2 linked regions of the Desulforapulum autotrophicum HRM2 genome follow. The protein of the gene in region 1 interacts with the protein of each later gene in a pairwise test. Links are inferred from orthologs where the notes say so. Each region holds a gene or a part of one and is shown in the gene's direction. Other genes may lie near its edges.

Region 1 (16,110 bases):
CGTGATGAATTGGTTCTTTATTACCAGCCCCAGATTCGTTTTGCTGACCGGAAGATTGTTGGGGCAGAAGCACTTATTCGATGGATTCATCCACACAAGGGGATGATTCCGCCCGATAAATTTATCCCCCTTGCAGAAGAAACCGGCCTGGTAATCGACATCAATAAATGGGTGCTTAAGACGGCATCCAGGCAGAACGACGAATGGACAAGAGCCGGTTTGAACTCCATTCGTGTTGCCATGAACCTTTCCGGATATAAACTTGCCACCCAGAATATTATACAAGACATCAAAGAAGCACTTAAAACCGTAAAATTTGATTCAAAGAAGCTTGAACTGGAAATTACTGAAAATATCCTGATGCAGGATGATGATGAGACCATGCAAATATTCCAACAGATCCGGGAGATGAACATAAGCATTGCCCTGGACGACTTTGGAACCGGCTACTCTTCGTTGAGTTACCTGACCTCTTTTCCCGTGAATACAATAAAAATCGATCGATCGTTTATAATGGGAAGCGCTCTGCAGGTGGATAATCGTGTTATCATCAAGGCCATTATTGCCATGGGTCACAGCCTGGGAAAAACAATTATAGCTGAGGGTATTGAAACAAAGGAACAATTCGACCTGCTGAAGCGCTATGGATGTGATGAAGCCCAGGGATATTATCTAAGCCCCCCCATTCCTGCAGATGAATTTGCAAAATTGTTGGTCAAGGGCTTTTTATAATATGAAAAATACCGCCCCAATAAAATTAAAATGTTAGATGAAATGCGTTTTTAGACAGTTTGAAAAATTTGATAACCGAGATTCAGAAATTTTTTATCCCATCCGGGACAACATAATATGGATGGATTTAGGGTGAGGCACTGTCGTCCACTTCACGTTCAGCACATACGGGTATAGGGCTAGCCAGATGCCATCTGGTTCTATAACTGATTTAATCCTCATCCTTTATCGAGCGGTTATTCAGCTTTAATCTCCCCAACATATTCTATATCCACTTCAATTGTACCCAACTCCCTGGGAAGCTTGTCTCGAAGCTTTTGACCGGGAACAGAGGTATAGATTTTAAGACAGGGTTTGTCATTGCAAAGGCCTGTTCCCACGCCGACCACGCCCTCAATCTCCATGATGGTTGATTCAAACTGACCTCGGATATTTTCTATTTTCTGTATGCCAGGTTCCATGGGCAGGTCTCCTTGTTTTCCTTGATCACACCCTGGTACTATTATCAAGCAAAGTGTTAAAATAAAAATAAAGACAATTGTTGCACCCCTCAAAATTTACTCCTTTTGTATCAACCGTCTTAAGAGAATTAAGGGGCAGACAATATTGCCGTCTGCCCCGTTAAATAATACCACTAGGAAAAGTCAAACCGCACATATGGAACATAGATATAGTCAGAAGAGCTGAAATTCAGGGTGGCAAGTGTTCCGCTCCCTTCGGTTTCGACACGCGCCCTGGCAGCAACTTCGGCAATCACCCATTTATTGACGCCAATGGCAATGCTGCCGGAATAAATTGAGCGATTATAGTCTATTCGTCCGTTTCGATTGATGTTGTCATCCTTGATACGATAGACATCATCCTTGACATATCCTCCCCAGAAATTCTGGTAGAGCTGCACATGGAAATCAAGGTCTATCACAGCTTCTTTTGAATTATACCATTTGTCATTTGAACGGATCTGATACCACCCCCGTGTATAATAAGGAACGTAGGCACGGACATGTCCATTGTATCGAGGCCAGAAGGCAAAGTAAAGCTTTGTCCAAGTGGTCACATCGTTGTCATCTGAAATCCCTGAGCCGTCCCCCCGGGCATGGGCGTAGGGGTACATTTTTCTTGCTGAAAGGCTATAGTTGGCACTACCCGTGGTTGTTCCCCCTTCATTGTGCCAATAGTACTTTCCCCAGCCCCTGTAGGGGTTGTGGTCATAATATCGGCCAGGACCGTTTCCCGTAACGGTTAAACTATCAATACTTTCATCCAGCAGAACCTGCTGGATGATCTCCACCTCATCCATCTCGGCTTTACTGGCGAGTTCATCTTCTGCAGAGACAGCAAGAGTCGTGGCAAATTCCGATTCTGTTTTATTTTCATCTTCAAGCGCCGAAGCCTTTATTTTCAATGCAGACGTCACATCCAACATTTCAGCCTCATTTTTTTTGTTGACCTCTGCTATGTTTGCGATGGCCTGCTCGTCCTGGACAAATTCCAGTTCCGGGCCTTTTGCGGCTTCTTTTTCTATCCATTCACCATTGGGTAATCCTTCTTTCATGTTCTCCATGATCTTTCTCCTTACCTATAAGGTCATTTTTCAGGCGGTTACAATCTCAACGCCAAGTGCCATCAGCACATTGGCAATGTTGTTGTGAATGGTAACCTTGCTTGAACCGGCAAAAAGCAATCCAGTTGCTTTTTTATCCGAACTGGAGATGAGAAGTGATCCTGAATCCCCCCCCTGGGACATATTGGTCGTCAGAATCTGGTTTCTGAAATAGCCGACCCTGCCGCTTCCGTACCCAACGCTGACGGTAACATCAATACCAGTAACCTTTCCGGCAGTGACCTGGGTGGTTCGCCCGCTTTTTATCACATTCATCCCCAAACCGGCTTCCACCGTTCCCTTTGGGATTCCCAGTGCAACCACCGAAGCGATAACGTTTCGCTGGTCAGTGGGTCTTGCCAGGGCTGCATCCACCAGATTATAGAAGGTGGGATTGTTGAACCGGATTGGGATGAACCTGGACAGGCGTGCAACCATATCTGCCGGATATGTCCCCCCATCCACCCTGCCGGGTTGCAGGATCGGATCACCAATATTGGCAACATTGGAATTAGCCAGAACGTGATTGTTGCTGAGGATATGGATGTGGCAGGGAGAACAGACATCTCTGACAAGACAGCCAAAGGTTCCTGCGGTTATCTTGTAGTGTCCCATACTATAGCCGGGCTTGACTGGGCGTATCCTGGTGGTAAAGGCGAGGGCTTCAATGCAGTCGACTTCCTCCACGTCTGTCTTGACACCATCTGCGGTTTCTGCCACAAATTCTTCATCCGGTAATTGTTTTTTGGAAAGTTTTTTCTCCACATAAACCTTTATGCAAAGATCGGTTGTCTCCTTTCCCCCTATATCCTTATACCCGATGCCGACGCCCTGTATTTTTGGCAGTGCAAGGATTTTTTCTTCATTGGCCTTTTTAGCTTCCTGCACTTTTGCCAGCTGAATATTAAACACTTCTGCTGCCATGATTAACCTCCGATGGTTTAAAGTTTCAATAATCTATCCAAGGTTTCTTCGTTAAATAGCGGCGCTTTTCTAGCAAATGTATCGAGACTCCAAAATGATGACATCCATTGGTACCACCCCCTTTTTGTTACTTATGGCCGTTTGGTAACGTTTCAAGTGGAAGTGATGGGTTTTCTTGTGCAGTGTTACCTGTCTTTTGCAACACTCTGATCATCAAGGTGTCGGATATTACCATGATTTTTCAGCCCTGGCTTAAATCGTAAGCGGGTTTGTCACATGATATTTTAACCCGGATAAACCATTGCCATGGGATGTTGAAAAAAAATCCTGGTTATTGTTATCCTTTATCGGGGATCAATATAGGCTGAATGGAGGTTCAATTATGAAGAATAGGCAAGCGTTTTAATGTGGGCTGAATTGCAGTTTAATTTTGAAGAATAGCAAGCGTTTTAATATAGGTATAAATTACGCTTTTAAAAAAATTGGATATATTTAACCAGAAATATTGGTCGCTGTCAAGGTCCTTTTCACCTGTTTCACCTGAATTATTTGTCCATGCCGGGAAATTCTGCCAGTTGAAGTCATAGGAAAAGGCCCAACAGACCCGGGGGTCTGCGGCAAATATCGGCGGATTGTGACCCGTGTTTAAAACCGGTATCTTTTCAAGAGCAGGGAATTTCCCACAACCGTAAGTGAAGACAGCCACATGGCAATGCAGGCCCATTCAGGTTTGAGAACCAGCCCCAGGGCAGGGTAGGCAAGGCCGGCTGCAACCGGTATCATGAGCAGGTTGTAGAAAAAGGCCCAGAAGAAATTGATGCGTATGGTCTTGAGGGTCTTTCGTCCGAGCCCAATGGCCCGTTCAACGTCTAAAAGGGAGTTGTTGACCAAGATTACGTCCCCGGTCTCCTTGGCAATGTCCGTTCCTGAACCCACGGCAATGCCGATGTCTGCCTGGGCAAGGGCCGGGGCATCGTTGATGCCGTCTCCTGCCATGGCGACCCGGTAACCCCGTTCCTGCCATTTTTTGACGATCCGACTCTTGTCACCGGGTAGCACCTCGGCTTCGACTTCATCAATTCCGACGATCTGAGCCACACGCTTTGCCGCCTTTTTATTGTCCCCAGAGACAAGGGCTGTTTTGATGCCAAGGGCGTGGAGTCTTGCCATGGCCTCTTTTGAATCGGCCTTGATTTCATCAGCCAGGGAGATGATGCCCTTCATGGTATTGTCCTGCCATACATACACCGAAGAATCTCCGGTATCTGAAATCTGCTGACCGGCTGCTGCGGCCTCTTCTGAAAGAAAGCTTCCCTGGGGTTGCAGTTTGAGGTTGCCAAGCATGACCGGTCTGCCGTCAAGTTCGCCCGTTGAGCCGTGTCCGGGGATTTCCCGTTGATTTGAGATTTTTTCCATGGAGACACCCGCCTGTTCGGCCTTTTTAACAATTGCGTGGGCCAGGGGATGGATTGATGCGGCCCCCAGGGATGCCGCTATTTTAAGCACCTGGTGTTCAGATCCATGGTCCATGGGGTAAATGGCCGAGACCCTGGGGCTGCCCTTTGTGAGGGTGCCGGTTTTGTCAAACAGAATCACATCCAGCTGGGAGATATTTTCAAGCACTGAGGCCCGTTTAAAAAGGATTCCCCTTTTAAGACCCACACCGCTTGCCACCATTATGGCCGTGGGGGTGGCAAGGCCAAGGGCGCAGGGGCAGGCCACAACCAGTACCGCGATCATCAGCTGAAAGGCAAAGAGAAACCGGGTGATACCCAAGGGCGGCGGATATTCAACAACAAAGTTCCAGACAATAAAGGTGAGGATGGCGGCAATGACCACCACCGGGACAAAGTAGTTGGACACGGTGTCGGCAAGTCTCTGGATCGGGGCCTTGTCTGCCTGGGCCTCCTCAACCATCTTGACAATCCTTGCGAGCATGGTTTCTTTGCCCACTCGAACGGCCCTGGCTGTGATGGCACCTGTCTGGTTGATGGTGGCCCCGGTTACCGGGTCGCCCTTGATCTTGTCCGCAGGAATGGCTTCGCCAGTGATCATGGATTCGTCAATGGTGGTGGTTCCCTCGACGATTTCACCGTCAACCGGAATGGTTTCTCCGGGCCGGACGGAAAAAAAATCGCCTTTTTTTATCTCGGACGCCTTGACCATGTGTTCGCTGCCGTTGACTAGGATCCTTGCCCTGTCAGCCCCAAGGGAGATGAGTTTTTCAAGGGCCTCGCCTGTTTGACCCTTGGCCTTGGCCTCGATCATTTTGCCCAGCAGGATAAAGGTGATGAGCATGGCTGCACTGTCAAAAAAGGTATGGGCCGCGGGGTCAAGGACGAGCAAAGAAAAAAGGCTGTAAAAATAGGCAGCAGAGATGCCAAGGGCGATGAGGACATCCATGTTTGCCGAACGGTTTTTCAGGGAATGAAAGGCACCCTCGTAAAAGGTGCGGCCAGACACAACCATTACCAGGGTGGCAAGCAGGCCCATGGAATAGTTGGTGTTGGCATGGCCAAAGGGCATGGTGTACATGAGAAAGACCAGGGGGATGGTCAGGCTTGCTGCAAAAATAAACCGGAATCGCTCTTTCTGGGCAATGGGAGAATCCTCTGTTCTTTTTTCTTCCTGGCTGAAGGCAGTATAACCTGCCCGCTGGACGATTTCAAAGATGCCCTGCTCATCCACCAGGCTTGGGTCATAGGTTACAAATCCCTTTTCCATGGAGAAATTGATCGAGACCTTTTCTATGCCCTTGGATTTTTTAAGGGTTTTTTCTATGGTGTTGGAACAGTTGGCACAGGACATACCCTCAATTTTAAAGCTTGTTTCAACCGGCTGTCTTTGCCGGGCAAAGGGCGGTTCAACGTTTTTCGGGGCAATAATGGTAAACGGCTTGTTATTGATTGGCGAGGGTGCTTCAGTGCCAAACCCCTTTTCCCTGATGGCGGCCTTTAAAGTTTCAAGGTCAACGGCCTCCTGGTCAAAGGTCACTTCAGCCGTTGAATCTTCAAGGGAGACCCTTGCCGAACTTACGCCCTGTATGGCTTCCAGGGTCTGGGTTACGCTGTTGACGCAATGTCCGCAGCTCATTCCAGATACGTGAATATTCTTAACACAAACCATGGGTACCCTCCTTTTTTTTCATATCACCGGCACGGCCGGAGCGAGGTATGACTCCGGCCTCAACGAAATTGGAAACGCCTCCATCGGTGATGCTTTGGTGGGTGTTTCATATGAAACCGTCATGGTCAAAGCAGGGTATGGGCTCTTGGCCACAACGAACAATGGAACGCCCTGGTTTGCAATGCCTCGGTGGGCGTTTCATATAAAATCAGATAAAGAAAGATGGGGCTGTATAAAGGTTTTGTCAAATATACAAATAGGGGGTTGTGGTTTTTTGTAAATTTTTCTATTTTTACAGGTCGACACAAACAGTGGGGTTGACCCCATGTGTTGGTACAACCACAGGAGAATCGATTGAAACGTGTCTGATAAGAATAGTGCAACGGGTGCAGAAACAACCCCTGGTCCGGATGATTTTTATTCTATTGACCGGGGCAGAACCCTATCGGTAAAAATTAAGCGGTCCGAGTTTATCTGTGCACTGGAACCTGTCACCACCGTTGAAGATGCCAAGGCGTTTATTTCTGCCATCTCGTTGGAGCACCGCCAGGCCACCCATAATTGCTGGGCCTATCGTGTGGGGGAAAAGGCTGAGATGAGCCACAGTTCGGACAATGGAGAGCCTTCGGGTACGGCCGGGCGGCCCATGCTCAATGCCCTTGAGTCAAACGGACTCACCCAGGTGGCTGCTGTTGTGACCCGTTATTTCGGTGGGGTAAAGCTTGGTATAAAAGGGTTGATCCAGGCCTATGCCGGGGCTGTCCAGGCTGTGGTTGATTCGGCATCCCTGACACGGCTTGTCCGGTGTAAGCAATATGTGGTCAAGGTTCCCTACACCTTTAACGACACCTTTCTTCATCTTTTGAAGGCCCACCGTGTGACGGTTTTGGATACGGTTTACACTGAAGATGTTACCCATACCCTTGGGGTTGAGGAGTCAAGCTGGTCCAATGTTCAGGAGTTGCTCGACGGATACGTGGCTGCCGGAAAGATTGTCCTGGTTAGCTGATGGTCCCAGCCCCTTTCTACGCCTAAAAAAAGTGCAATAATGCAAGCCTGACCTCCATGTAAACAGCCAATCCTGTAAGTTGAGTAAAGTATACTTTAATTTATCCCATGGCTGAAAAGGATGGTTTTTTTTCACCATTGTAAAACCCTTTGGAGTATGATTAAACCCCAAGGGGTTAAACATGGGTAAAATTTGCAGTGTCCAAAAAAAGAGACCAGGAGGAAAAATGCGGGGAAACCTAATCATAAAAAATGCATCCCAGCTGGTGACCTGCAGTGGGTTCAGGGCAAAGCAGGGAGCGGAAATGTCCGAACTTGGTATCATTGAAAACGGGGCCGTGATCGTTGAGAAGGGTATGATAACCGCTGTGGGTGATTCCGACGACCTCCTGACTGGGTTCAACACGGAGGGGTTTGACATTGTTGATGCGGCTGGCAAGTCGGTATTGCCTGGATTTGTTGATTCCCACACCCACTTCGTGTTTGCCGGATACCGGCCGGATGAGTTTGCCTGGCGGCTCAGGGGTGACAGCTACATGGATATCATGCGCCGGGGGGGGGGGATTGCCAACACGGTCAAGGCTACACGAAGGGCCGGAAAAGATACCCTGATCTCCCTGGGTCTGAAAAGACTGGATACCATGCTCGCGTTTGGCGTCACAACGGTGGAGGGTAAGAGTGGCTATGGCCTTGACCATGACACGGAGATCAAACAGCTTGAAGTGATGCAGGCCCTGAATCGGATACACCCTGTGGATGTTGCGGTCACCTTTCTTGGTGCCCATGCCACGCCTGCCGAATTCAAGGGGCGGAAAGACGCTTTTATTGATCTTGTGGTGGAGATGCTTGACGAGGTTGCAGAACGGGGGCTGGCTCAATTCTGTGATGTTTTCTGCGAGAAGAATGTTTTTTCCGTGGACCAGGCGGAACGACTCCTCATGCAGGCAAAAACCCTTGGGATGGGGGCCAAGATACATGCCGACGAAATGGTTCAGCTGGGGGGTGCCGAGCTCAGTGCGCGGTTAAAGGCCGTTTCTGCGGACCATCTTCTCCAGGCGTCTGACCAGGGGATTCTTGCCATGGCCAGGGCAGGTGTTGTGGCAACGCTTTTGCCGGGCACGGCATTCAGCCTGAAGGAGCCCTATGCCCGGGCCCGTTTCATGATTGATCAGGGGTGTGCTGTTGCCCTTGCAACGGATTTTAACCCGGGGTCCTGCTTTTCAAACTCCATTCCATTGATGTTTGCCCTGGCAACCCTGTACATGGGTATGGCAACGGAAGAGGCTGTCACTGCCCTGACCATCAACGGGGCCGCAGCCCTGAACCGTGCCGATACCATCGGGAGCATCGATGTCGGTAAGCACGGAGACCTTGTGATTCTTGAATATCCTTCCTACCGGTTTCTGCCCTACCATGTGGGGATGAATATCGTTGAAAAGGTGGTTAAACAGGGAAATATCGTTTTTTCAAAAGCATAGGGCTGGGACGAGTGATGAAAAAGATAGTCGAGTGTGTGCCCAATTTTTCAGAGGGCCGGGACAGCGGCGTGATTAATGCCATTGCCGATGCCGTCCGGGCCACGGAAGGCTGTACCCTCCTGGATGTGGATTCGGGATACGCCACCCATCGGACGGTCTATACCTTTGTGGGAGATCCTGATGCTGTTGTCCAGGGTGCCCTTGCGGCAGCCCGGGTGGCAAGAAAAAAAATCGATATGACAAGGCACAGGGGGAAGCACCCCAGGTTTGGTGCCTTGGATGTCTGTCCCTTTATTCCCGTGGCCAATGTGACCATGGACGAATGTGTGGCCGTATCAAAAGCCTTTGCCCGAAAAGCCTCACAGGAGCTGAAGGTCCCGGTGTTTCTCTATGAGGAATCTGCAGCCGGGGATTACCGGCGGCGGCTACCTGACATCCGCCAGGGGGAATATGAGGGACTGGCCGAACGGTTAAAAGATCCCCGGTGGAAACCGGACTTTGGGCCGGCCGAGTTTGTGCCGGCCTGGGGGGCAACGGCCACGGGTGCCCGTAATTTTCTCATTGCCTACAACGTCAACATCCTGGGAACCCCCAACCAGGCCCACCGTATTGCCCTTAATTTAAGGGAAGCCGGCCGGGGGGAGGACCAGCCTGGTAGGCTTCGGGATGTTAAGGGAATGGGCTGGTTTGTGGACGAGTATGGCATGGCCCAGGTAACGGTGAATCTTAACAATTACAGGGTCACCCCCATCCATCTGCTGTTCGAAGAGGTTAAAAGGGAGGCCGAGGCCCTGCATGTTGCCGTTGCAGGTTCTGAGATTGTTGGTATCGTTCCCCTGGAATCGATTCTCATGGCGGCGGACTATTACATTGAAAAGGAGGGGTTGTTCCTCTATGAAGAGCGGTCCAGGATTCGCCTGGTCATAGAGCGCATGGGGCTCAACTCCGTGGCACCGTTTGTGTCCGAAAAAAAGATCATTGAATACATCGTGGCTGACCCCCCGGACGAACCCCTGGCAGGTCTGAGTGTTCGCAGGTTTATCGAGGAGATCTCGGCCCGGACCTCAGCTCCCGGCGGCGGATCGGCCTCTGTGGCCATTGCGGCCATTGGTACGGCCCTTGGCGCCATGGTGGCTAAGCTCACCCAGGGTGTAAGAAAGTTTGAAACGGTGGAACCCCAGATGCAGAAGAGCATCCCCGTGCTCCATGAACTGACCCGAAGCCTTATTCCCATGATTGATGCCGACACCTCGGCCTTTAACGACTACATGGAAGGGGTGAGAATGCCCCGGGACACCCCGGAAGAACAAGCGGTCCGCATGGCCAGGATGCAGGCCGGGCTGAAAACAGCCATCCAGGTGCCCATGGCCGTCATGCGCCATGGTGACAGGGCCTGGGATGCCCTGTGTGAGGTGGCAAAATATGGAAACCCTGCGTCCATCTCCGATGTCCAGGTGGGGGCAAAGGCCCTTGAGACCGGTATATGGGGGGCTTTCCAGAACGTTGTGATCAACATGGCCGATGTCATTGACCCGGCCTTTAAAGACGAGATTATGACCGAAGCCAGGGCCATTGAAACTCGCGCCAGGATTAAATGCCGCCAGGTGCTTGAAATCTTGGACAATATTCAGACAACATTTTTAAGGGAAAAACGCTGATGTTCAAACCGATGACAAGAGGGGAAAAACAGCTTTCCCCGGGTGATACCCTTGATCTTTTAAAGCAGGCAGAAGAGGGCGTTCTGGCAACCATTGGTGCAGACGGGTACCCCTATGCCGTACCCCTCAATTTCGTTTACCATGGTGGTGCCGTTATTTTTCACTGTGGAAAATCAGGCCATAAGCTGGATAATATCGCCCACAATGACAGGGTTTCGTTCTGTGTGATTCATGGATCTGAGATTGTCCCCCAAAAGTTCGATACCCTGTATAAAAGCGTGGTTATCTTTGGCAGAGTCGTGGAACTCCTTGACCGGGAAAAGGAGGAGGGGCTTGTGGCCCTTGTTCAACGCTTTTCAAGCAATTACCTGGAAGCCGGGAAAAAATATATCGATAATTCAAAGCACAAGACCCGGGTGTTTAAAATTGAAATCGAACATATCACGGGTAAGATTGGAAAATAAGCCATATTGCCAACCTGGAGGCAGGCCAATAAAACCGGGTCATCCCTTCACTGGCGGGTCAGCTTGATTTCAATGCGTCGGTTTCGCTGATAGGCCGCTGGCGTATCTGCCCTGTCAATGGGGTGGTATTTGCTGAAACCCGCTGCCGCCATTCTCTTTTCAGGAACACCCCGTTGACTTAAAAATCGGACAACCGCTACGGCCCTGGCAGCTGATAGTTCCCAGTTGGATGGAAATGCTGCATTGTTAATGGGTACCCGGTCCGTGTGGCCATCAATGCGCAGTATCCAATTGATGTCATCGGGTATTTTTTTGGCAATATCCATCAGGGTCTCTGCCAGGGTGGTGAGGTGGATGCGGCCCTGGTCGCCCAGAACGGCGGACCCGGATTCAAAAAGAAGGCCTGCCTGGAGAACAAACCTGTCCCCCTCGATCTGCACGGCCGGATTGTTGCCCAGTATCTTTCGCAGCCGCCCGAAGAATTCCGACTGATATTTTTCAAGTTCGTTTACCTTGCGGGCCAGGGCAATGTTCAACTGTTTGCCAAGGTCAACGATCTTTTCATCTTTTTCCTGTGTCTGGGTGTTTGCCAGGGACAGGGCGTTGCTGATCATGGAGAGCTGCTCCCGGAGCCGGGTGATTTGATCTGAAAGAAGGGTGACCTCTGCCCGGGCCGTGGCGGAAAGCTGCTTTTCCCGGGCAACGGCCTCTTTTTGTGAGGCAAGCACGGCCGAAAGGGCCTGGATTCGAATTTCCTGGGCCTCTATCTCTTTCTGGGCCAGAACCGTGGTCTCCGCTTGTGTGGCCAGCCGCTCGGCCAGGGCCTTTGACCGATCCCGCAACACCAGAATCTGATCGTCCCGGTCTGAAAGGGAGCGTCCAAGGATTGCCACCTTTTGTTCTAGTTCGTCCTTGACCCGGGTCAGGGCCTGGATATCTTCGTTGAGGCTGACCATGGTCAGCATCTGCTGTTTTATCAGCTCTTCGTCCTTTTCAGACCGGGCAGAATAGTCGGCAACCTTGGACATTAGCACTTCCCTGTCTTCGGACAATCCGATGATGGTGTCAGAAAGTTTACCCACCTGGGTGGTCAATTGGATGGACTTTTCCCGTTCAAGCCCCAGAAGCTCTGCCAGTTCACTGATCTGGCCATGGAGGTCGGCCAGTTCATTTTTCTGGCCATAGAGTACTTCGCTGAGCATGAACTGGGCCACGGTAAAAATCATCAATATAAAAATCACCACCATGAGCAGGGCCGACAGTACATCAACGTACCCTGGCCAGGCCGTTATCGGGCTTGAGATGCGCCTTGTTCTGGAGATCATTGTGTTCTCCTGTTATCTGTTCCGGTCAGGGGGGATGCCGGGTGGTTGATCCTGCTGTCCCATAAGGCGTTCCATGGTATGGTTGTTGGCATTTAGTGTATCGATGAGGGTTTTGAGATGGGTGTCAATATCCCTGAGTGCTGCCGGGGAAATGCCAGGGCCGGGTACCATGGTTTCATCTGTCTCCACCAGGCGGGTGACACCGGAGAGCCACTCTTCCATTTCATTGAAAAACCGGTTCTGGGCGTGGCCTGCCTGGATATCCGCAAATCCCAGTACCAGGGAGCCGCCCAGTCCGAAAAGGGAAGAGCTGAAGGCTGTTCCCATGCCTTTGAGCGGTTCTTCAAGACCCTGTTTAAGGTGGCTGAAAACCGTGACAAAATCCCGGGTTCCGACTTCCAGGCCGCTGATTACCTGGCCCACGGTGCCGATGGTCTGGAGCAATCCCCAGAAGGTTCCCAAAAGGCCGAGAAACACCAGGAGGCTGATCATGTACTTTGAGATCTCCCTTGATTCGTCAAGATGCCCCCTGATGCCGTCCAGGACGGTGGTCAGGGATAGGGCCGACAGGGTGAATCTATCCCGGTGGATGTCTGCCAGGTGTTTGGCAAGGGGAGCCAGCAGGGTGGGCGGTTCTGTGACAGAGATGCCTGGATTGCCCGTGCGGAAAATTTTGATCCATTCGATTTCGGGCTCCAGCCGTTTGATCTGGAATATATTGATGGCGATGCCCACACACAGAGCAGCAACGATCAGGAGGTTAAATCCCCAGTTTGCCATGAACGCCGTTTTAAGGGATGCTGACAAAAGCACACACACCCCTGCGACGATGGCAAGATAGACAATTGTGAGGAAAAGATAATGCCTTGGATTTGTCATGGGAGCCGCCTTTTTATCGAGTATTATCCAACACCCCAATATGCTTAATACCTGAATTGTTTTTTTGCAACCACTTAGAGCCATGGAAAAAATAAAATACACCACCCAACTTGTCTTTTTACCTGCTTTCAGCGTTGCGTCAATGGGCACATATTCCAATATGCTTCCATTGACGCGTCTTGAAATCAGATAAAAATCCGGCGTTGGTCTGGTGTCTTTTAAAATTTCCATGACCCTTAGAAATAAAATAAACAGGGGGTTTCGGTGGTGGGAGCATATTGAAGTGCCCATGCCTGGGGCAGAATGTTTTTACACTTTGGCGGTACCATGTGATATCTAAAAAAGAATTCTGGGCCAGAGATGCCCATGTCAGATGTCGAATTTGGGGGAAAATAAGTGGAAGATATTGTTCTAAAACCGGGTGAGGTTCATTTTTTTTATACGTTGGATGATGAGATACAGAGCCCGCTGCTGCTTGATAAATATCGTGAAATATCCAGCAGCAAAGAAAAAATAAAAATAGATCGGTATCGGTTTGGACGAGACCAACGCACCTGCCTTGTGACCCGGGGACTTCTCCGGTTTGTTCTGTCCAGATATACCCAGATTCCCCCCCAGTCCCTTGGATTCAGGGAAAACGATTTTGGAAAGCCGAGTCTTAAACCCGGGATAACTGATATCCCCATTCAATTTAATTTATCCCATTCCAAAGGTTTAACGGCCTGTGCTGTGGTCCTTGAAAGTCAGATCGGGATTGATGTGGAAGATATAAGCCGTAAAGTTGATTTGAAAATTGCCCGTCGGTTTTTTTCTAAACAAGAATCTGAATATCTCGGAAAGACAATTGAAAAAGAGACGTTTTTTGATTTCTGGACCTTAAAAGAGTCTTATATCAAGGCAAAGGGCAAGGGTCTCTCAATTCCTTTAAATAAATTCAGCTTTACCATCAGTCAGGACAGAACAGACATTTGTTTTGATGCGTCCTACGATGACAATCCTGACAATTTTATTTTTTTCAGATTTCCCCTGTTAAAGAAATTCAAGGTGGCGATTACTGTTGAGGCCCCCAAAAACGAAGGATGTGAACTCCGTGTTTACCATTGCATTCCCTTTAGGATGATCAAAAAACAGGAACAGATTCAAATTATTTGAACCAGACCAGACACTTTTTTTCCATGGATTCAAGAGGGGACAGCAGTTGTAATGGATGGTGTCTGTTATTTTCTTTTAAATCAGCATTGTTGATAAAATTTTCTTGCCTGCAATTAGTTAGTGTGCTAATGATAATTATTCTAACTAATATATGGAGGATTGCCATGCCAGGTTTTGATCCCCTGGAAAGTATAGGGTTTCACTGTAATCTTACCTTTAAATCCTTTTCTGCATCCCTTGAACAACGCCTTGGCGGCAGCGGAGTCAGCCGGGTTCAGTTTATGGCCCTGGCCCACCTCATTGCCCTGGGAACCATGCCCCAGAAGGATTTGGCCCAATTGCTGTCCATCACATCGGCATCCACTGTCCGACTGGTGGACCGGTTGACAAGGGACGGTTGGGCCGAGCGAATCCCTGCCCAGGATGACCGGCGGGTTAAGCTGATCGTTCCGACCCCCAAGGCTGTTGAAGCCTGGGAGGTGATGTCGGATCATGCTGAAAAAATCACCGCCAAGGCCTATGTTGGATTGACCCGGGAAGAGATCGACGGAGTCAAGGCTGTGCTGAAAAAAGTGCGTGAGAATTTAAAGAAAATTTAAAGATCAACAACTCAACTGGGAGCATGGAATGAAAAAAATAATGATCGTGCTGGTGCTGGCTTTACTGGTGATCGGTGGATTATACCTGGTCCGGCAGAAACGACTCACTATCCGGGAAGCCGGTGGCCAGCCAGTCCGGGCCACGGTGGTCCGGGCAGCAGTGGCCAAGAGGGGTGATCTCCTGGTCAGCCGCACCTATCTTGCCCGGGTCGAACCCTGGCAGGCTGCAACAGTTGCTGCCCAGATTGTCTCCAGGGTGACTGATGTGCGGGTTCAGGTGGGAGACCTGGTCTCCCGGGGTGGGGTTCTGGCCCACCTGGAAAGTGAAGAACTCATGGCCCGGGTGCAGGGGGCCGAGGCCGGGGTATCACAGGCCAGGATGCAGGCCATGGCTGCCCGGGAAACGGTTCAGGCCCTTGGGAAAACCCTTGACTTTCGAACCCTCGAGTTTGACCGGGATAGGCGGCTGGTCAAGGCCGGGGCCATTGCAAGGGTGGTTGCTGACACTTCCCTGGATCAACTCAACGAGATTCGCGGTCGTTTGCAGTCCATGGAGAAAACCGCCCAGGCGGCAACCGAGCAGATAACCTTCCGGGAACAGGAGCTTTCACAGGCCCGGATCCGTTTGGCCTATGGGCAGATAACAGCCCCCTTTGGCGGGGTGGTCGTGGAGCGCCTGGTCGATCCCGGTGATATGGCAGGACCGGGTCAGCCCCTGGTGATCCTCGAGGACCACACCCGGTTCCGGATCAGTTTTGATGTGCCCCAGGCTGAGCTTTCGTGGTTTAAACCTGAAATGGCGGTGATGGCATTGTCCGGGGTAAACCTGGAACTGTCTGTTTCCCGGACGCATTCGTCCCTGAATTCAGATCGAACCCTGACCGTGGAATGTGATGCCCCACCAGCACCGGGGTTGCGGGCCGGTGGGACCCTGGTGGTAAAGGTGGTGCTGGATCGTTTTGAAGATCAGGTGCTGGTGCCGGAAGCGAGTCTGATCCCCGTTCCCGGGGGTGGTGACGCGGTTTTTATTGTGGCGAACAAGAAGACGACAGCCGTGCCTGTTACTGTTCTGGGACGGAATGCCGGACAGGTTGCCGTCAAGGGTCTTGATCCTGGTTCCCAGGTGATTCAGAATACCTATCTTGGGTGGAACCGACTGGCT
Region 2 (16,274 bases), 1.7 Mb from region 1 along the record:
ATATGGGCGGTTTAATTGTAATTGACTTCATCGACATGAAAGAAAAAAAACACAAGGCTGAGGTCACCAAAACCCTGAAAAGATTTTTAAAATCCGACAAGGCCAAGACCAAGGTTGGCGGAATATCAGCCTTTGGTCTGGTTGAGATGTCCCGGCAAAAGATCAGATCGGCCATCACCTTTGGCAGTTTTGAAACCTGTAAGCACTGCAAGGGAAGGGGCCTTGTACCCAACACTGAAACCCTGGGCCATGCCTTGTTAAGAAAACTAAGCCTTGAAACCATAAAGGCAGAGAATAAAACGGTAAAGGCATTGGTGCCTGAAAAAGTGGCCTCTTACCTTCTCAACAAAAAAAGGGAAGAACTCGTAAATATTGAGGCAAAACGCAACGTCACCCTGGTGATTGAAAGTGATGATTCTTTGCTTTTAGGGGAGAGTAGAATCGTATGTGACGCTTGACATACATTTCAGTTTTGTGTATCTGAAACAGTCGCGACCTGATTTATCAAGGAGGAGTCATGCCTCGAGCACTGAAAAGAAACAGGGCAAAATGGTTTTACGTCTTGATTATTGCTTTATTTGCAGTTCTCGGACTGATGCTCTGGGTCGGGGACAGACTAATGCCGGAGAAAAAAGAGTCAACCATGGCAACACAGGTTACCCCAAGCCCCGTTCAATCGGGGAATGGTCCTTCAGTGGTAAGTGGCACCATTGAACAACTCCCGGAAATTGACTTCTCCAAACTTGAAAAGGCAAACGAACTCACACGGATGATGGACAGGAGAAAACAGGAGCTTGGCATTGGCAAGAGCCTTGATATGATTGTGGGGTCAGACGAAGCCTTCAAGGTCGGCAGAACCATCGTATACATGAAGGACATTCTCAAAAAGAGTCTCCTCACAAAGAACCGGGTCGTTGGGGAGACCATAGAGGCATCTGGAGCAGTTGTTCCTGAGTCGACTTCCGAATACGGCATCCATGTTGTCCGGAAGGGAGACAACATCTGGAATATCCACTTTGGAATTCTTCAGGATTACTACAAAGCTCGGGGAGTACCCATCTCAAACAAGGCAGATGAACCAAGGAACGGTGGGCTCAGCTCAGGCATAGGAAAGCTACTCAAATTTTCAGAAACCATTGTAACCATTTACAACATCCTTGATGAGGACGTTGCAAAGGACATCAACCTTCTGGAACCCCTGAGCAAAATTGTTGTTTATAACATGACAGAAGTATTTTCTCTTTTACAAGAGATAGACTATGACAATGTGGATCGAATCCGGTTCGATGGCGAGGCCATCTGGATTCCCGCACAACAGCCCGATAAAAAGGCTATGAACTAAGGAGGTTTTTTTTGATAAATACAGCATTTGCAATGGGACAGTCAGGAGCACAGGGTGGTCAGGCAGGTGGATTTACAGCGTTTGTACCCCTGATACTCATGTTCGTAATTTTCTATTTTCTGCTCATCAGACCCCAGCAGAAAAAAGCCAAAGAGCACCAGAACATGATCAACAGCCTTAAAAAAGGGGACAGGGTCATCACCTCGGGTGGCATACACGGCACCATCGTCTCCCTTGATGAGACCACCATCAACCTTGAGATCTCGGACAACGTTAAGATCAAGATTAATCGAGGCAATGTGGGAACGGCACTGCAAGGGTCAACCCCCCGTAAAAAAGATAAAAAAACAGATAAATAAACCAAATTCCAGGAGCAATCAGATTGAAGATACTTACATGGAGAGGAACCCTGATCACGTCAATACTGGCTATAGCACTGGTATATCTTCTTCCCACCGTCTGTCCGGACTGCTGGCCCCACAAGAAGATCAACCTGGGCCTTGACCTCCAGGGCGGAATGAACCTTGTTCTTGAAGTTCAAAGCGAAAAAGCCGTTGAAACGACCCTTGAACGAACTATTCACGAACTGAAAAAAGAACTGCGGGACGGGGATGTCAAGCACAGTGGCATTTCATTGAATGCCGGCAACACCATCACGGCGGTCCTTTCGGGTAAGGAGAACATTGACGGCTTCAACAAGATCCTTTCCGAAAATTTTAATACCCTGATGATCAACTCCACACAAAAGCAGGGAGAGGCGACCACCATGGTCCTGAAACTGCCGGACAAGGAGCAGGAATCCATCCGTAAGATGGCCACTGAGCAGGCCCTTGAGACCATCAGAAACCGAATTGACGAATTTGGCGTAAGCGAGCCTGACATCAGAATCCAGGGTGAAAACCGAATCCTGGTACAACTCCCAGGCGTCACAGATACCCAGCGGGCAAAGGATCTCATCGGTAGAACTGCAAGGCTCAACTTCCAGCTTGTTGATGAAACGGGTGATGTGGCATCAGCCCTCAAGGGCACGCCACCTCCGGGAGACAGTATCCTTTACCAGGTGAAGACAAATCCCCAGACCGGCCAGACAATAAAGACCCCCTTTCTCATCAAGAATCGGGTACTCCTTGACGGCAGTTCCCTGACCGACGCCCGGGTGATGATTGATTCCCAGTACAACGAGCCCTATGTGGGCATCGAGTTTGATCGAAAAGGGGCCAGACTCTTTGAACGTATCACAGGGGAAAACATCAAAAAACGTCTGGCAATCGTCCTTGACAAGACCGTTTATTCGGCCCCGGTGATCCAGGACAGGATTGCGGGGGGAAAGGCGCGTATAACGGGAAATTTCACCACTGAAGAGGCAAGAGATCTTGCCATTGCCCTCAGGGCCGGTGCCCTGCCCGCCCCTGTAAAAATCCTTGAAGAACGCACCGTCGGACCCACCCTTGGGGCAGACTCCATTCGCATGGGCATTGTTTCCATGATTGTCGGCGGTCTCCTGGTCATTATTTTCATGGCCATCTATTACAAGGGCTCCGGCCTTATAGCAGACTTTGCCCTTATCATGAACATCATTCTCATAGGCGGGGGACTTGCCGCATTCCAGGCCACCCTGACCCTTCCGGGAATTGCAGGTATTATTCTGACCATTGGAATGGCGGTTGACGCCAACGTCATCATTTTTGAACGAATCAGGGAAGAGCTCTTTTCTGGAAAGACACCTGCGGCTTCAGTCAAGGCTGGCTTTGAAAGGGCCACCCTTACGGTGCTTGATGCCAACGTGACCACCCTTATCGTTGCCGTGGTTCTCTTCCAGTTTGGAACAGGACCGATCAAGGGATTTGCAGTCACCCTGGGCCTTGGCATTGTTGCAAGTCTTTTTACAGCCCTTGTGCTGTCAAAGAGTTGCTTTGATTTTTTCATATCTGGAAAAAAGGTGTCCACCTTAAGTATTTAAAAGGAGCTTGCAATTCAATGCAGTTTATAAGCAACGACATTAATTTAAACATTACGGGCCGGAGGCGCGTGGGCTTCATCTTCTCCTTTGCCCTGATAGCCATCAGCATCGTGTCCCTTATTATCCACAATGGCCCTAACTACGGCATTGACTTCTCAGGCGGCACCCTTGTTCAGGTGAAATTTTCAGACCTGCCGTCCACCAAGGATATTCGGACCGGCCTCAGCCAGGTAGGACTTGAGAACTCGTCTGTCCAGAACTTCGGAGAAATAAATGACAACGAGTTCCTCATCCGGACAAGCATGCCTGCGATGACAGGTGAAGGATTTTCACAGTCCATATCAGATGCCCTGAAAGCATCCACAGGCATGACACCTGAAATCCGACGGGTGGAGATGGTTGGTCCACAGGTGGGCAAGGACCTCAGGAAAAAAGCCCTGTTAGCCGTGTTCTACTCCCTGCTCTTCATCACCATCTACATCTCGGGAAGATTTGAGATGAAGTGGATGCTTTCGGGGGTCATGGCAGGCGCTCTCATGACAGCTGTATACTTTTTGTCACTCTTCAGCTGGAGCAACATGGTGGTTCTCATAACCGCTGCCCTTGCGGTTACCCTGGTACTGTTCTGGGTCCTTGAACTCAAATACGCCATGGGTGCCATTGTGGCACTGATACATGATGTAACCATTACTGTGGGTCTTTTTTCAATTCTGAATCTTGAATTTTCATTGTCCATTATTGCCGCCCTTCTGACCATCATCGGGTACTCGTTGAACGATACCATCATCGTATTTGACCGAATCCGGGAAAACACAAAACAGTTACACAAAGTACCCCTGGAAACCATCATCAACCGAAGCATCAACGAAACTCTGAGCCGAACCACACTCACCTCTCTGACAACCCTGATCGTTCTCTTTTCCCTCTACTTTCTTGGCGGAGAAATCATCCATGATTTTGCCTTCTCCATGATCGTCGGGATAATCATCGGCACCTACTCGTCCATATTTGTTGCAAGCCCCATCCTTCTGGCATGGAGCAAACGAGCCTGATGGGGTATAAGTCCACAGCGTTCCTTGCGGCATCACTCCTGTTTTCAGGAGTGATGCTCGCCTCATGCACAATGAAGTCAAAGCCCGTCGGGCCGGCGGCCCACAAGACGGTGTTGCCCGACGATACAAATACGCATTTGGAAGAAATTCAGTCCAAGCTTGAGAATCTTGACCATCGACTCTCGGCCCTTGAGCGTCTTGAACCCAGGATCACAACCCTTGATACTCCGGACCACGGCACCGCTGACCATGAACGGCCAGTGACGCCATCCCCCAGGGATATAGAATTTCCCCAAAAAAATAATCCCCACCCCGTGTATGGGGAGCCCATTCTTTTATACAACAGTGCCCGAAGCCTGGTCCTTGAGGAAAATTTCCACGAAGCAGCCCGGCTGTTCAGGGAATTTTTGACCAGATATCCCAATTCAGAACTTGCAGACAACGCCCTTTACTGGCTTGGTGAGTGCCACTACTCCCTGGGAAATTTTCAAGAGGCCATCAATACGTTCAAGGATGTTGTCACGCTTTACCCAAAGGGAGGAAAAGTTCCTGACGCACTTCTAAAAACAGCCTATGCCTATCTCAGCCTTGATGATGCGGACAGGGCACACCACTATCTCAAACTTGTGGTAAGGGGATACCCGTTTACACCGGCCGGAGAAAAGGCAGAACAAAAACTTAAAGCCTTTCAGTAAGCTGCAAGCCAATGATCACAAATGACAATTATCTGCCTTGGTTTATCGTAAAATCAATCCCCGGGATTGGCAATCATCTGTACAAGCGCCTTATCAATCGATTCAAAACACCGGAAAATATCCTTGCAGCAAAAGCAGCAGAGCTTAAAACCATACGGGGAATGTCACAAAAGGCCATCACGGGCATCGTCCACTGCACAGTCAAAAAAAAGGCAGAAATTGCACTTGCAACCGTCCTTCGTGGAAAGATCCGGGTCGTGACCATGAACGACCCGACCTATCCGCCGCTGTTAAGGGAAATTGCCGACCCGCCGCCCTTTTTTACCTTTCAGGGCGAACTTAATGCGGACCTGCCCTGCATTTCCATTGTAGGATCAAGGAATGCAACCGCCTACGGACTTGAATCAGCCTACCGGCTTGGATATGACCTTGCAGTACTGGGATTCCAGGTGGTGAGCGGCATGGCAAGGGGCATTGACACGGCTGCCCACCATGGAGCACTTGCCGCAAAGGGCAAAACCATGGCCATCCTTGGAAGCGGCCTTAACTGGATCTATCCCAGGGAGAACCAATCGCTTTTTCAAGCAATCTGCCAAACAGGAGTTGTTATTTCAGAATTTTCACCAGACACCAGACCCGAGCCCAGAAATTTTCCCATCAGAAACAGGCTCATTGCCGGAATATCAACAGGAACCATTGTTGTGGAAGCTGCCAACAAGAGTGGATCATTGATTACGGCAAGGCTTGCTGCAGACTTTTCAAGGGAGGTGTTTGCCGTTCCTGGAAGCATCAATTCCCATCGAAGCCATGGCACCCACGCCCTGATACGCGCGGGTGCAACCCTTGTTGAGACCCACAGGGACGTCATCCAGGAACTGCACCACATGGTCCATACCGAACCCCTTGACCCATTGACCAAACCAAGGGGCAAAAATGAAAACAAAAAAGAACTCACCAGGGTTGAACTGGCCATTGTGACCATTCTTGAGCCCTATCCGCTGCACATCGATAAAATTGTTGAAAAAACAGATCTTGACATTGCAAGCATATCTGCTGCACTCCTGGATCTGGAACTAAAAGGCATGGTCAGACAGCTTCCAGGCAAGCTGTTTTCCATCAAAGAGGAGTAACCGTGAAAAAACCCCTGCTCATTGTCGAGTCACCCACCAAGGTGAAAACCCTTAAGAAATACGTTGGCAAAGATTACAATGTGACGGCAACCGTCGGTCACATCAGGGATCTTCCGCCAAAGGAGCTTGGCATAGATATTGAGGACGACTTCAAGCCCAAGTACATCACCATTCAGGGAAAGACCAAGGTGATTCAGGCCATGAAGAGTGCGGCAGGAGACACAGACACTGTCTATCTTGCCCCTGACCCTGACCGTGAAGGTGAAGCCATTGCATTCCATGCCGCCGAGGTTTTAAAGAAAAAGGGCAGAACTTTCTACCGGGTTCTGTTCCATGAACTAACCCAGAAAGGAATAAGCGAAGCCCTTGAAAATCCCCTCGACCTTAACCATGACCGTTACGAAGCCCAACAGACAAGGAGATCTCTGGATCGACTCGTGGGCTACCAGATCTCCCCTCTTTTGTGGAGAAGGGTCCAGGGTGGATTAAGTGCAGGGAGGGTCCAGTCCGTTGCAGTCAGGATCATATGCGACCGGGAAAGGATTATCCGGGCCTTTGAACCCGAGGAGTACTGGACCATCACTGCCGATCTTGCCACGGACCTTCCGCCAACTTTTACTGCGGCCCTTGCCAGGATTGACAACAAAAAGGCCGTTATTCCCGACCAGCAGACTGCCGAAAAGATCGTCGGAGAACTTGAAAATGCAGCGTTTGTTGTTGAAAAAATCGTCAGTAGAACAATCAAGCGAAATCCCCTGCCCCCGTTCATTACAAGTAAACTCCAGCAGGATGCCATCAACCGGCTGAGATTTACGGCAAAAAAAACCATGCTGGTAGCCCAGCAACTCTATGAAGGCATTGAAATAGGCACGGGCGGCCCTGAGGGTTTGATTACCTACATGCGTACTGACTCCATACGAATTGCCGATGAAGCGGCCCAGGAGGCACTCGAGCATATCAGGCAGACGTTTGGACCGGAATACGCCCTGGCAACACCGCGTTTTTTCAAAAATAAAAACAAGGCCCAGGATGCCCATGAGGCCATCAGGCCAACTTCGGTCCTCAACACACCGGAACGGCTGAAATCTTTTCTTGGCGAGGATCAGTTCAAGCTCTACGAGCTCATCTGGAATCGTTTTGTCGCTTCCCAGATGGCCCAGGCCATCATTGATCAGAACACCATCTCCATCCAGGCGCTGAATTACACCTTTACCGTTGGCGGAACAACGGTAAAATTTCCGGGTTTCATGGCCCTCTATGCCGCTATTGATGAAAAGGCGGACAAAGCCAAGCAAAAACTGCCCATAATTGAGCAGGGCATGGGGCTTGAAAGAAAAGCCATTATTCCAAAACAGCACTTTACCAAGCCGCCACCACGATTTTCTGAGGCATCCCTTGTCAAAGAGCTCGAAGAAAACGGCATTGGACGGCCAAGCACCTATGCGTCCATTCTTTCAATCATCCGGGACAAGGGGTATGTGGAACTCATCAACCGTTATTTCGTGCCGAGCGAGCTTGGATTCATCGTCAACGATCTGTTGATGACATCCTTTCCTGAAATCCTTGATACGGACTTTACAGCACGCATGGAAAACGACCTGGACGAAATCGAAAGCGGAACCAAACATTCGTTGGGTGTCCTCAAAGCCTTTTACTCTACTTTTAAGGAAAAGCTTGACCATGCCAAGGAAAACATGCTCAGTGTCAAAGGCGTGGGCATTCCTACGGGCCTGTCATGCCCCCTGTGCGGCAAACCTTTGAATATCAAAATGGGACGAAACGGCCATTTTATCGCCTGCACAGGCTACCCCGAATGCAGTTTCTCAAGTAACTACACCAGGGACGAAAAGGGAGCCATTCAAATCCTTGAAACCAAAACCGACAACACAAAGGTAAAAGACTGCATCAAGTGCGGTAGTCCAATGGTCAAAAAAGAAGGCCGATTTGGCGAATTTCTTGCCTGCACCGGATACCCTGAATGCAAACACACTGAATCCGTCAACGGTGACGCAGGTGGCAGGGAAACGGGTGCTAAATGCCCGGAACCTCTGTGCAACGGGGTCATTGTTGAAAAGCGCTCCCGCCGTGGAAAAACTTTTTTTGGCTGCAACAAATATCCCGAATGTACCTTTGCCTCCTGGGATCCTGTTGTCAACAAACCCTGTCCCAAGTGCAATTCTTCGTATCTTATTGAGAAACAGACTAAAAAAGAGGGTAAGTTTTTGAAATGCCCGAACAAAGAGTGTACATACAAGGAAAGTTTAGACGATTAACCGCCCTGGGGAATTCCCCAAGGAAAAACAAATTACCGGGGGAAAATGGTATATTCTCCCGAACGACTTTTTTTATTTTTTTTGCCATGGAACTTTTGCATAACCACTTGACAGACAGCCCGATAATATATAGATTGGTTCGTACAAAATGCTCATCCCCAAAGGATAAAACCTATTATCGTAGATTTGCCACCACAAAAATAAGGAGAAAAATTGTGAAAAAATCTGTTTTAAAGTCTCTTCTCGTTGTCTCAATGTTTTTTCTATTTACGGCATGTGCCGCAAAGGGGCCTGTAACCCCCTTGCCTGTATTTCAACCCCAGCCCTTTGACTCACAAGCATATGCACCTTCTGTTGATAATTTTATCGTAATTTTTGATGCATCAAGCTCCATGGAAGAATTTAGCAATGGTCAGGAAAAATTCACCGTTGCCAAGGCATTTGTTGACCGCATGAACCAGGTCCTTCCAGAGATGGGCCAGAATGCAGGTTTAATCTCCTTTGGCCATGACCCTTCGATCTCCAGAAAACCAACCCTGAATACAGATGGAATGAAACCTTACACCACTGCCGGTTTTGCTGCCGAATTTGATCGTGTCGCCGCACCCGGCGGAACCAGTGCACTGCCTCTGGCCCTTAATACCGCAGCAATGGATCTTGACGGCGTTCTAACAAAGACAGCTGTAATCGTCGTCAGCGATGGTAAAAACATTTCACCAAAATCCATTGATGCCGCCACACAGCTCAAGGATAAATTTGGTTCATCACTGTGCATCTATACGGTTCTTGTGGGCAATGACGCTGGTGGTGCAGCCCTGCTGGATAATATTTCCAATGTCAGCACCTGCGGTTTCTCATCAAATGCCGACGACCTCATGACCGCACCTGCCATGGCCGCCTTTGTTGAAAAAGTCTTTTTAGATAAGAAGATGGTAAAACCCGTTGTTGCAGCTCCCATGGACAGCGACGGTGACGGCGTTATTGATGCATTGGACAAATGCCCTGACACACCCCATGGCGTTAGCGTTGATGCTTCAGGATGTCCCTTTGACTCAGACAAAGACGGCGTTTACGATTACAAGGACCAGTGCCCGGGAACACCTTTAGGTGCAAATGTAAACGACCTTGGCTGCTGGATTCTTGCTGAACTGCTCTTTGACTACAACAAGGCAGACATCAAACCCACCTCTTTTGACGAGCTGGACAATGTGGCTATGATTCTTAAAAAGAATCCTGCATTGAAGATTGATCTCCAAGGCCATACGGACAACATCGGCTCCAAAAATTTTAACATGAAACTTTCCCTGAAACGTTCCGCTGCCGTAAAGACCTACCTTGTATCCAAGGGCGTTCCAAGCGAAAGACTCAAAACCGAGGGTTTTGGTTTCTCAAGACCCGTTGACACCAATAAGACCAAGGAAGGCCGTGCCAAAAACCGGCGCGTAGAACTTCTTCCCATTCAGTAACAGAACACATTGTGGTCAGTCCTGCACCCCCAAGGGTGCAGGATTGACCCAGACTTCCCCACCACTTCCCCGAGAAATCCTTGCCTCCTGGCAAAAAGTCTGATAATATCCTTCGACTTATATTAATCAATGTTGAAAAAAGGATGTATACGGACAGCATGTTTTCCCTTGAAAGATTCCGAGAAGAGTACAATGTGGAAGAAACCCGCTACCAAGTGGCAGGCCTTTCATTTGATTTTTTTGTTCCAAAAAAGATAGACCCTTTCATCAACCAGGACGACCTGTTCACAAACTTTCCCCTGTGGAGCAAAATCTGGGAGGCCACTGCAGTTCTGTCGTTTCACCTCTCCACCATTACACCTGATCCCGGCAAACGCTTTCTTGAAATTGGTGCCGGCATGGGTGTGGCAGGTCTTGTGGGTGCAAAACTCGGCCACAGCATGACCATCACCGAATACAACACAGATGCCATTAAATTCGCACGGGCCAATGCCGTTCTCAACAATATTGACACCGTGGACATCCGTGAACTTGACTGGAACAACCCCCTGATCGAGGGAAAGTTTGACTATATCATCGGTTCTGAAGTTGTATTCAAGGAAAAGGACATCCTGGGGCTTCACCAGCTTTTCCAGCGCTACCTCAAACCCGGGGGCACCATTATCCTGGCAGAAGGAATGAGAAAAACCACCATGGCATTTGTCAAGCACATGGAAAACCACTACACTCTTGCCATAAAAAAACAAACCATGAAATCCAATGGCAAGGAAATCCCGATCATTTTGTTCAAACTCACCTGAATTCACGGGGGGATACTTTCACAGAGGTGCCCGCCCTATTTTTTCATATGAAACGCTTGCTGATGAATAACCATCAGCGCAGTTTTACCATTCGTTGTGGCCAGAGCCGATACCCTGCTTTGGCCATGCCGGTTTATAGAGGAATCTTTTATGATCACCACGTCCAACCTGACCCTTGCCTACGGAAAAAGGGTTCTGTTTAAAGAAGTCAGCATCAAGTTCTCCCCGCAAAACTGCTACGGCCTGATCGGGGCCAATGGAGCTGGAAAATCCACCTTTCTGAAAATTCTCGCAGGAGAGATTGATCCTGACCAGGGCGGGGTAAGCGTTGGCCCCACTGAACGGATTGCCGTCCTTAAGCAGGATCACTTTGCCTTTGATGAAGAAACCGTCATTGCAACTGTGATCATGGGTTATCCAGATCTTTTTCAGGTGATGATCGAGCGGGACGCCATCTATGCAAAGCCAGATTTTACTGAAGAGGACGGTATCCTTTCGGCTGATCTTGAGACTCGTTTTGCAGACATGAACGGATATGAGGCTGAATCTGAAGCTGCTGTGCTGCTCCATGGCCTTGGCATTGACGAATCCCTGTGTCAAAAAAAGATGAAGGCTCTTGAAGCAACGGACAAGGTAAGGGTCCTCCTGGCACAGGCCCTATTTGGAAACCCGGATGTCCTTCTCCTTGACGAACCCACCAACCATCTGGACCATAAATCAATCGTCTGGCTTCAAGAATTTTTATTCCGATTCCAGAATACGGTCATTGTCGTCTCCCATGACCGCCACTTTCTCAACCAGGTGTGCACCCACATAGCTGACATCGACTTTGGACAGATCCGGGTGTTTGTTGGCAATTACGATTTCTGGTGTCAGGCAAGCAAACTTGTCATGCGCCAGCGTCAAAATGAAAATAAAAAAGCCCTTGACCGGGCAGGCGAGTTGAAATCCTTTATCCAGCGGTTCAGCTCCAATGCATCCAAGTCAAAACAGGCAACCTCCAGAAAAAAGCTGCTGGAAAAAATCACCATCGAAGAACTGCCCGTCTCTTCCAGACGTTACCCCTATATCAGCTTCAAACCCGAGCGGCCCTGCGGTAACATTATCCTTGAGATCGAGAACATGACAAAAACCATTGACGGCGTGGATGTGCTCAAAGATTTCAACCTCGTGGTCAACAAAGGAGATAAGATCGCCTTTGTGGGCAGCGATACCCTTGCCCAGACCACCCTTTTTCAAATCCTCAATGGAACCATTGAACCCGATAGTGGCACCTTTCGGTGGGGCGCCACCATTACCCTCTCTGACTTCCCCAGGGAAAACGACCTGTTTTTCAAACAGGAGATGACCCTTGTGGACTGGCTCGGTCAGTACCACACCGAAGGCGAATCCTTTTCCAGAAGCTTTCTTGGCAGGATGCTCTTTTCCGGCGAAGAATCAATGAAAAGCACCACTGTCCTTTCTGGAGGAGAACGGGTCCGCTGCATGCTCGCACGGATGATGCTCACCTGCGCCAATGCCCTTGTCCTTGACCAGCCCACCAATCACCTGGATCTTGAATCCATAACAGCCCTGAACGATGGGCTTACAGCTTTTCCGGAAGTGCTGCTCTTCTCATCCCATGACCATGAGTTTATCTCAACCATTGCCAACAGAATCATTGAGATCACTCCCAAGGGGGTCATTGATCAAACCATGGGATTTGACGACTATCTTGAGTTGATGGACAGCAAAGAAACAGTTTAATAATTTTTTTTACTCGTAGGTGGTGTGCATCCTGGGATCCAGAGCCTCCCTTATACCCTCACCCGTAAAGGTGACGGTCATGAGGGTAATGACCAGGGCCGCCACCACCGAGGCTGAGATCCACCATGCCTCCATATTGGTCCACCCCTGCTGGAGAAGCTCTCCCCAGGAGGGGGTGGGCGCCGGAAGGCCAAACCCCAGATAATCAAGGGAGGTTAAGGCCACAATACCGCCCGAAATGGCAAAAGGCGCATAGGTGACAATGACCGAGATGGTGTTGGGAATGATGTGGTGAAAGATGATCCTTGCATGGGAGGCTCCCAGGGAACGGGCCGCAAGCACATATTCACGCTCCTTTTCCCGGTAGGTCATGGTCCGCATCACCCAGGTCATCTGGATCCAGCCGAAAAAGGCCATGATAAGAAGCAGCACCATAAAGCTTGGCACGACAATGGATGAGACAATGATCACCACATAGAGAAAGGGGATGTTGCTCCACACCTCAAGGATTCTCTGGGCAAAAAGATCGAATTTCCCGCCAAAGTAACCCATGGCACACCCAAGAAAAATGCCCACAGAGTAGTTGAATACGAGCAGAATCACGGAAAACCCAAGGGCCGTCCTGAACCCATAGACAAGCCTTGCCAAAATGTCCCGGCCCACGTTGTCAGTGCCTAGAAAATGACGCTGGGCAAAAGACGGCGGAAACGGCGGATAGCTTCCCTCCTTAAGATCATTTTCATAGGCGTTAAAGGGAACCATGGGCATAAGTACCCAGTTCTCACCATTTTCCTGGGCCTTAAAAGCTGTCTGAAGCTTTCGATAGTCGGTCTCATACCCATAATCAAGCCCAAAAACGGTACCCGAAATCATCGGGCCATAGGTCGGGAAAAAAAGCTCCCCTTCATAGGAAACCACAAGGGCACGGCTGTTGATGAACAGCTCGGCAAAGAGAGAAAAGACCACCATCACGGTCAAGAGAATAAACGAGACATAGCCCCTGCGGATGGAGACAAACCGTCGCCACTTTTTCCTGGAAGGCGAAATTATCATTTAAACCTCACCCGGGGATCCACAAGGGCCACACACAGATCCGAGAGAATATTGCCCAGCATGAAGAGCAGGGAAGAAATCACAAGGATCCCCATGACAACGGGATAATCCCTGTCCACCACGGACTCGTACCCCAGAAGGCCCATGCCGTTGATATTGAACACCTTTTCTATGAGAAACGAACCCGTGAGGATGATCGACACATTGTTACCAAAATGGGTAGCAATGGGAATCAGGCTGTTCTGCAGGGCGTGGCGGAAGACAGCCTGTTTGAATGACATCCCCTTTGCAATTGCCGTCCGCACATAGTCGGCGGAAAGGTTATCCATGAGGGTATTTTTCATCAAAAGGGTCATAACCGTGAACGACCCCAGCACATAGGCGAGCAGTGGCAGCAGGGTATGCCGGAAAAGATCCATCGCCTTGTCCAGAAATGACAGTTCGAAAAAACCATCGGATACAAGCCCCCCAAGGGGGAAGATATCAATCCAAGAGGCAAAGGCCACCAGCATCATCACCCCTGCCACCCATCCTGGAATGGCATAACCGGTAAAGATGAGAATCGAAGAAAAATTGTCAAACCCGCTCTTGTGGCCCACGGCCTTGGCAATGCCAAGGGGAATGCATACCCCATAAACAATAACCATGGTCAGCACGCCAAAGTACAACGAAATAGGGATTCTCTCTTTGATCATCTCCCATACGGGATCATAGTACCGGGTCGACCGCCCCAGATCCCCTGTTAGCACCTTGGACAGCCAGAGAAAATAGCTCTCAAGGACAGGCCGGTCAAACCCGTAGTAGACCCTCAACTTCTCGATCTGTTCTTCTGAAAGGGGCTGTCCTGCCCCAGCCCCGCCGTTTCCGGAAGCCCCAGCCCTGTCCGTGGTCTGCATCTGTCTTGCATCTGCAATGATTCTTTCAATGGGCCCGCCAGGCACAAATCGGGTAATGGTAAACACCATAATGGTGATGCCGATAAAGGTCGGAATAACCAGAAACAGGCGTCGTATGAAATAGGCGATCATTCAGAGGCAAATACCGATGCCAAAGCTCGTTCAAGAAACTCCGGTTTTGACCCCCCTGCCTGGGCCATATCCGGCCGGCCACCGCCTCCGCCGCCCACAATGGCAGCGGCTTTTTTAACAATGGCACCCGCCTTGAATCTCTTGGTCAGGTCATCGGAGACAACCGAGACAAGAAGTGCCTTTCCATTTGATTCAGCCCCCAGAAGTACAACGCCCGAACCGATCTTTGCCTTAAACTTGTCTGCAAGATCCCTCAGCTGGGAAGGATTGTCGATCTGGACCAGCTTTGACACGATGCGTACCCCGTCAATCTCCCGTATATCGTCATCCATATTTTCAACGGATTTTGAGGCAATTTTTGCCTTGAGGGAAACAATCTCCTTGTCAGCCGCCTTTTTGTCGGCAACAAGTGTTTTAACCTTTTCTACAACCTCGCCCCTTGCACTCTTCAGCACCCTGGATGTCTCCAGGATATCAGCAGTGATGCCATGGACATAATCCAGAGCTCGGGCACCGGTCAGGGCCTCAATGCGCCTTATGCCCGACGCAATCCCTCCTTCAGACACAATCTGAAACAGGCCGATGTTGCCCGAGCGGTCCGTGTGTGTCCCTCCGCAGAGTTCCTTGCTGAAACCGGCCATGGAAACCACCCTGACCCGATCTCCGTATTTTTCCTCAAAAAGAGCCGTTGCTCCGGATTTAACAGCCTCATCCATGTCCATTTCAATGGTGGCCACCGGGACGTTTTCCCGAATGCGCAAATTCACCTCGGACTCTACAGCCTCAATCTCCTGGCGTGTAATGGCGGCAAAATGGGTAAAGTCAAACCGAAGCCGATCCTTGGTCACAAGGGATCCAGACTGTTTAACATGGTCACCGAGCACCTTTCGGAGGGCTGCGTGCAAAAGGTGGGTGGCCGTATGGTTCATAGCTGTTGCTGCCCGTTGCTCCTGGTCAACAACCATCAGCACATTTGCCTTTGTCTGCAGAGCTCCTGAAACAACTTTGCCATGGTGAATCCTGAGACCTGACGGATCGGCAAGGGTGTTGTCAACAGCAACGGTACAGCCCTTGGTTTTGATGACTCCTGAATCACCTGCCTGACCACCTGATTCGGCATAAAACGGGGTGGCCCGGGTAACGATCTCAATCTGATCCCCCTGCCCGGCCGTTGTAACAGCAACATCATTCTTGACGATAAGCAGGACCTCAGATGTGGTTTCAAGATCGGTGTATCCGGTAAACTCGGTCTTTACCCCCTGGGAGGTGAGCGTCTTGTAGGCTTCGCCCACCCCTGCAAAGATTTTAGAACTCTTTGACCTTGCCCGTTGATCGTCCATGGCCCGGTTGTAGCCATCCATGTCCAGGGTGATCGCTCGATCTGCAACCACATCATTAATGATGTCCACGGGAAATCCAAAGGTATCGTAGAGCTTAAAGATCACATCACCTGCAATCTGTTTTGCCCCGGATGCCTCGGTCTTCTCAATGGTTTCGTTGAGAAGGCGCAGTCCCACGTCCAGGGTTTCGGAAAATTTTGCCTCTTCGTTTTTTACCACATTGAGAATAAAGGCCGACGATTCCTTGAGTTCGGGATAGGCCTGTTCCATGATCTCAAACACCTGTTGAACCGTTTCATGGAGAAATGGACGCACAAGTCCCAGGTTTCGGCCGTACCGGATGGCCCGGCGCATGATACGGCGGAGCACATACCCCCTGCCCTCGTTGG

Evidence for each region.
Region 2: the proteins of HRM2_RS21295 (region 1) and topA interact in binary tests that used the Escherichia coli proteins (3 or more experiments, as listed by UniProt). The link is inferred for Desulforapulum autotrophicum HRM2 from one-to-one orthologs.

What each region holds. Positions count from the first base shown.
Region 1 is NC_012108.1:4,831,181-4,847,290, reverse strand. What follows is about bases 5,792-8,570. They hold HRM2_RS21295 (IMPACT family protein), read left to right. Parts: upstream 5,792-6,746; coding sequence 6,747-7,394; downstream 7,395-8,570. Other genes in these bases: hutI (imidazolonepropionase), read left to right, coding at 7,621-8,570; HRM2_RS21305 (heavy metal translocating P-type ATPase), read right to left, coding at 5,792-6,385. Also shown: HRM2_RS21325 (EAL domain-containing protein), read left to right, coding at 1-732; HRM2_RS21320 (hypothetical protein), read right to left, coding at 969-1,193; HRM2_RS21315 (hypothetical protein), read right to left, coding at 1,367-2,296; HRM2_RS21310 (chymotrypsin family serine protease), read right to left, coding at 2,327-3,259; more of HRM2_RS21305, read right to left, coding at 3,905-5,791; more of hutI, read left to right, coding at 8,571-8,871; ftcD (glutamate formimidoyltransferase), read left to right, coding at 8,886-10,529; HRM2_RS21280 (pyridoxamine 5'-phosphate oxidase family protein), read left to right, coding at 10,529-10,993; HRM2_RS21275 (peptidoglycan -binding protein), read right to left, coding at 11,041-12,318; HRM2_RS21270 (hypothetical protein), read right to left, coding at 12,331-13,197; HRM2_RS21265 (4'-phosphopantetheinyl transferase family protein), read left to right, coding at 13,594-14,349; HRM2_RS21260 (MarR family winged helix-turn-helix transcriptional regulator), read left to right, coding at 14,514-14,948; HRM2_RS21255 (efflux RND transporter periplasmic adaptor subunit), read left to right, coding at 14,977-16,110.
Region 2 is NC_012108.1:3,100,981-3,117,254, forward strand. Bases 5,874-8,816 are described here. They hold topA (type I DNA topoisomerase), read left to right. Parts: upstream 5,874-6,181; coding sequence 6,182-8,452; downstream 8,453-8,816. Other genes in these bases: dprA (DNA-processing protein DprA), read left to right, coding at 5,874-6,179; HRM2_RS13510 (OmpA family protein), read left to right, coding at 8,668-8,816. Outside these bases: HRM2_RS13470 (Rne/Rng family ribonuclease), read left to right, coding at 1-458; HRM2_RS13475 (hypothetical protein), read left to right, coding at 518-1,342; preprotein translocase subunit YajC, read left to right, coding at 1,354-1,701; protein translocase subunit SecD, read left to right, coding at 1,725-3,302; protein translocase subunit SecF, read left to right, coding at 3,320-4,354; tol-pal system protein YbgF, read left to right, coding at 4,354-5,049; more of dprA, read left to right, coding at 5,061-5,873; more of HRM2_RS13510, read left to right, coding at 8,817-9,918; HRM2_RS13515 (class I SAM-dependent methyltransferase), read left to right, coding at 10,077-10,718; HRM2_RS13520 (ABC-F family ATP-binding cassette domain-containing protein), read left to right, coding at 10,869-12,464; HRM2_RS13525 (ABC transporter permease), read right to left, coding at 12,474-13,517; HRM2_RS13530 (ABC transporter permease subunit), read right to left, coding at 13,514-14,545; alaS (alanine--tRNA ligase), read right to left, coding at 14,542-16,274. UniProt on the Escherichia coli protein: Releases the supercoiling and torsional tension of DNA, which is introduced during the DNA replication and transcription, by transiently cleaving and rejoining one strand of the DNA duplex.